Regions from separate parts of the Psychrobacillus sp. FSL H8-0484 genome, predicted to be linked through region 2. Evidence: a T-box and tRNA genes for the amino acid it is inferred to sense, from the RefSeq annotation. Region 2 holds a T-box; the other holds one or more tRNA genes.
What was found. A T-box is a leader RNA that pairs with one kind of tRNA and senses whether it is charged. The one in region 2 lies ahead of trpS (tryptophan--tRNA ligase), so its partner is inferred to be a tRNA-Trp.
Positions count from the first base shown of each region.

Region 1: it has a tRNA-Trp gene. The T-box ahead of trpS (tryptophan--tRNA ligase) is inferred to sense a tRNA for this amino acid. The anticodon was not compared.

Region 1 is NZ_JBBOSZ010000001.1:3,338,606-3,341,035, forward strand. It holds gene MHH81_RS16360 (hypothetical protein) at 55-210, opposite strand; tRNA gene MHH81_RS16365 (tRNA-Leu) at 688-770, opposite strand; tRNA gene MHH81_RS16370 (tRNA-Cys) at 798-871, opposite strand; tRNA gene MHH81_RS16375 (tRNA-Gly) at 880-954, opposite strand; tRNA gene MHH81_RS16380 (tRNA-Gln) at 962-1,033, opposite strand; tRNA gene MHH81_RS16385 (tRNA-His) at 1,035-1,110, opposite strand; tRNA gene MHH81_RS16390 (tRNA-His) at 1,145-1,220, opposite strand; tRNA gene MHH81_RS16395 (tRNA-Trp) at 1,245-1,318, opposite strand; tRNA gene MHH81_RS16400 (tRNA-Tyr) at 1,330-1,413, opposite strand; tRNA gene MHH81_RS16405 (tRNA-Thr) at 1,423-1,498, opposite strand; tRNA gene MHH81_RS16410 (tRNA-Phe) at 1,506-1,581, opposite strand; tRNA gene MHH81_RS16415 (tRNA-Asp) at 1,603-1,678, opposite strand; tRNA gene MHH81_RS16420 (tRNA-Met) at 1,682-1,758, opposite strand; tRNA gene MHH81_RS16425 (tRNA-Val) at 1,788-1,863, opposite strand; tRNA gene MHH81_RS16430 (tRNA-Glu) at 1,896-1,970, opposite strand; tRNA gene MHH81_RS16435 (tRNA-Ser) at 1,994-2,085, opposite strand; tRNA gene MHH81_RS16440 (tRNA-Asn) at 2,091-2,165, opposite strand; rRNA gene rrf (5S ribosomal RNA) at 2,176-2,291, opposite strand; rRNA gene MHH81_RS16450 (23S ribosomal RNA) at 2,418-2,430, opposite strand, start outside.
Region 2 is NZ_JBBOSZ010000001.1:1,028,003-1,030,432, reverse strand. It holds gene MHH81_RS04660 (peptide ABC transporter substrate-binding protein) at 1-178, opposite strand, end outside; gene MHH81_RS04655 (DUF3899 domain-containing protein) at 427-771, shown strand; T-box leader at 825-1,037, shown strand; gene trpS (tryptophan--tRNA ligase) at 1,081-2,067, shown strand; gene MHH81_RS04645 (oligopeptide ABC transporter substrate-binding protein) at 2,314-2,430, opposite strand, start outside.

The DNA.
Region 1 (2,430 bases), 2.3 Mb from region 2:
GTTGCTTTAATGATTTTATCCTACCAGGCGGATTTTGTACTTGCTTACAGAATCTTAAAATTTATCTCTGAATTCTTTCGCTTTTTCCTTATGTGCCTGATTAGCCTTTGCACTACCAAATTCTGTTGAAAACTCGGAGTCCTGTTTACTAGAATTAAATCCCTTTTTGTTCTTTTGCTGTGGATCGTTTTTCTTTGTTCTTTTTGCCATAAAAATATCCCTCCTTCTCGTATTTTATTATGAGGAGAGAAAACAATAATATTCATGTGCTAAAACAACATATGTTTCTCAGAAATCATTGAACAATTAGGCAAAAATAATAGATTTTTAAAGAAACAACAATAACCTTATTGCAATACTGGAACAAAATTTCCAAATTCATAAATTAAAATATCAAAAAGACATGCGCCATAGAGTGGAGAAACCTTATAATAATCAATATGTTTATCCTACTCTAGAAGTAGAATGTAAAGAAAGCAATGATGCTTTAAATAATATTCGTTTGCTTGGAATGCTTTTAGACCATAAGTTTTCAAGTTCAGTCGCTCTCAAATTGTACTATTTTAAAAACACAATATAACTCACAATTTATTGTTTTTGATTGTCTATAAAAAAATAAGACGGGTTAGGAAACCCGTCTTATTTTTTACGATTATAGAATTTTATAAACTTTGTGTATAACGTTGATACCGGTGGCCGGGGTCGAACCGGCACATCCAGAGGATACGGGATTTTGAGTCCCGCGCGTCTGCCAATTCCGCCACACCGGCAAAAATACTAGGCAGTTATTTAAAAATTGGAGGCGGCAACCGGATTTGAACCGGTGATAAAGGTGTTGCAGACCTGTGCCTTACCACTTGGCTATGCCGCCATATAAATTGGAGCGGAAGACGAGGTTCGAACTCGCGACCCCCACCTTGGCAAGGTGGTGTTCTACCACTGAACTACTTCCGCAAATAAACTGGGGTACCTGGATTCGAACCAGGGCATGACGGAATCAAAATCCGTTGCCTTACCGCTTGGCTATACCCCAATGGGGCGACTGATGGGAATTGAACCCACGAATGCCGGAATCACAATCCGGTGCGTTAACCACTTCGCCACAACCGCCACAAATAAAAAAAGAGTTAACAAATTAGGAATATGGGGCGACTGATGGGAATTGAACCCACGAATGCCGGAATCACAATCCGGTGCGTTAACCACTTCGCCACAACCGCCATTATTCAAGTTAACTTTATAGTTGGCAGGGGCAGTAGGAATCGAACCCACATCAAAGGTTTTGGAGACCTCTATTCTACCGTTAAACTATGCCCCTAAAATAAAAACTGGTGGAGGGGGACGGATTCGAACCGCCGAACCCTAAGGAGCGGATTTACAGTCCGCCGCGTTTAGCCACTTCGCTACCCCTCCACTAAACAGTGGTGCCGAAAAGAGGACTTGAACCCCCAACCTACTGATTACAAGTCAGTTGCTCTACCAATTGAGCTATTTCGGCGTATATATGGTGGCTCAGGACGGAATCGAACCGCCGACACAAGGATTTTCAGTCCTTTGCTCTACCGACTGAGCTACTGAGCCACATATGTATTTTTTAAAAAATGGCGGTCCCGACCGGGATCGAACCGGCGATCTCCTGCGTGACAGGCAGGCATGTTAACCGCTACACCACGGGACCATTTGGTTGCGGGGACAGGATTTGAACCTGTGACCTTCGGGTTATGAGCCCGACGAGCTACCGAACTGCTCCACCCCGCGATAATAATATAATGAACTGTTTAAAATAATGGTGGAGGATGACGGGCTCGAACCGCCGACCCTCTGCTTGTAAGGCAGATGCTCTCCCAGCTGAGCTAATCCTCCAAAATGCTGGTTTTATTCTTTTGAAAAATAAATGGTGACCCCTACGGGATTCGAACCCGTGTTACCGCCGTGAAAGGGCGGTGTCTTAACCGCTTGACCAAGGGGCCATTATGTAGTAATGAAAGTTATCTGGCGGAGAGCAAGGGATTTGAACCCTTGAGACAGTGTTACCCGCCTACACGATTTCCAATCGTGCTCCTTCGGCCACTCGGACAGCTCTCCAAAAATGGCTCCGAAGGTAGGACTCGAACCTACGACCAATCGATTAACAGTCGATTGCTCTACCACTGAGCTACTTCGGAATGTTATTATGCCCAGCGACGTCCTACTCTTGCAGGGGGAAACCCCCAACTACCATCGGCGATGAAGAGCTTAACTTCCGTGTTCGGTATGGGAACGGGTGTGACCTCTTCTCCATCATCACTAGACATATTAATTTGAAAGACAAGATTTATTATATCATAACTATAACTTTATTGCAATAGTTTTTTTAAAAAAATCTTTTTTATTCTTTCAAAACTGGATAAAAGACATTGAATTCTTCAAATTCTATTTTGGTTAAGTCCT
Region 2 (2,430 bases):
TTATTAAGTTAAGTACCTGTTCTTCGTCAACTACCGCTGCTTCTTCTTCTTCAGGTGTAGTTTCTTTATCTGTTTCTGTAGTTGTTTTAGTGCCTTCTTCTTTACCGCCACATGCAGCTAAGAAAAGAGCAACAACTAACAGTAGGCTTAAAAGCCATGCAAACTTACTATTCTTCATTTTTTTAACCTCCCTAATATTCAGAAAAATTCATTACATTACTTATTATACATTTTACTTTTAACTTGTACAGACCTTTTTTATAATATTTTTACATTGTTGTAACAAAATCATTACATTGTCCTAACAATTGAGAATCATTGGTAATGAAAATGTTTCTTTTTTGATATTCACATTTACTAATATCTAAATTATTTTTTGATTATTTTTTATTTATCTTCTATAATTTACTCTGATAGAGGTGAATTATGAAAAAGAAAGTTATATATTTTTTAAGTGTCCAGTTACTTATTTTGATTCTTATGGTTCTCACTTATGGAAATGCTGAACTCGTTTATTACGCAAATATGTCTTTTTATGTTGGTGGAACCATAACATTTTTCGGATTAATGACATATGTAGTTTCAGGTGGTTTTTTTGATTTCTTTACGGAAAGTACACGCAAAGTGTTCACACCCAAACATATGAAATCAGAAGCAAACAAAATGCGATTGCCTTCGGAAGTTTTTTCATTTCCACACAAGCCAATAATCGCTTTAGGCTTATCCAGTTTATTTTGTATGTGCATCGCTTTATTTGTCTATTATAGTTAATTTTTTCGCTTGATTTTGGAGTTTCTTCTAATATATAATAGTCAAAACTAAATAATTGAGCTTTGACGAAGAAAAGTACATTTAATATCGTATGCTTAGAGAGTCTGTGGTCGGTGTAAACAGAACATACTTTAAATGGAATGGGCTTCTGAGCAGTATATGTGAATTTTAGTAGCATATACCGTATCCTTCACGTTATGAAGAAGAGTGGCTAATTATTTTAGCAAGCTGGGTGGTACCACGGATTTACATCATTCGTCCCTTTTTTGGGATGCATGATGTTTTTTTATTTTAAGGAGGAGTATTCAAATGAAAAAATTATTTTCAGGTGTACAACCAACAGGAACCATCACTCTAGGCAATTATATTGGAGCATTTAGACAGTTTATTTCATTACAAGATGACAATGAATGTGTATTTTGTATCGTAGATCAGCATGCAATTACAATCGCTCAAGACCCTCAAGAACTTCGTAATCACATTCGCTCACTTGCAGCATTATATATCGCTGTAGGGATAGATCCAGAGAAATCTACTTTATTTATACAATCCGAAGTTCCAGCACATGCGCAAGCTGGATGGATTATGCAATGTATATCTTATATCGGCGAACTAGAAAGAATGACACAATTTAAGGATAAATCAGATGGAAAAGATGCCGTTTCCGCTGCATTACTAACGTATCCACCTTTAATGGCTGCAGATATCCTGTTATACCAATCCGATATTGTACCTGTTGGGGATGACCAAAAACAACATGTAGAATTAACACGTGATTTAGCAGAAAGATTTAATAAACGCTATGGTCAAGTTCTTACAATTCCTGAAATCCAGCTACCTAAAAATGGAGCACGAATTAAATCTCTTCAAGACCCTTTAAAGAAAATGAGTAAATCTGATCCAAATCAGAAAGCCACTATTCGCATTTTAGATACACCTAAACAAATTGAAAAGAAAATAAAAAGTTCAGTTACCGATTCAGAAGGTATTGTAGCATTTGACCCTGAAAACAAACCAGGTGTTTCCAATCTTCTTACAATTGAATCTGCTCTAACCAATCTATCGATAGATGCACTTGTTCAAAAGTATGAAGGAGCAGGGTATGGAGATTTTAAAGCATCTGTAGCACAAGTAATAGTAGACCATTTCGCTCCAATTCAAGCACGTTATGAAGAGTTAATAAACTCGTCCGAGCTAGATGAAATATTAGATAAAGGTGCAGAGAAAGCGAATGCAATGGCAAAAAATACTTTATCTAAGATGGAAGCCGCAATGGGCCTTGGAAGAAGACGATAAGAGTTAGACTTAAAATCGAAAGACAAAAAACGGTAAAATCATTGGAGTTCAACATGTACATTAAAACGGAATTCCACGAATAGCCAAGAGATAAAAAGTTCAATGAAAGCACTAAATGGGAGCAGCTAATGACTGCTGTTCCATAACTGATTAAAAAGAGTAAAAGTCTTATTACGATCACATCCTTCGTAAATAATATGAAAAACGCCATCCGTTTATCACGAATGGCGTTTTTCATTTTATATATTATTTTGTTGACTTAACTGGCTCTTCAGCAAGTAATTCTACTTGACTTAAATCGAAATCTTCATTTGCACGATCAACATCATAATTTTTTACACCTTTATTGATTGAGTAAATTGC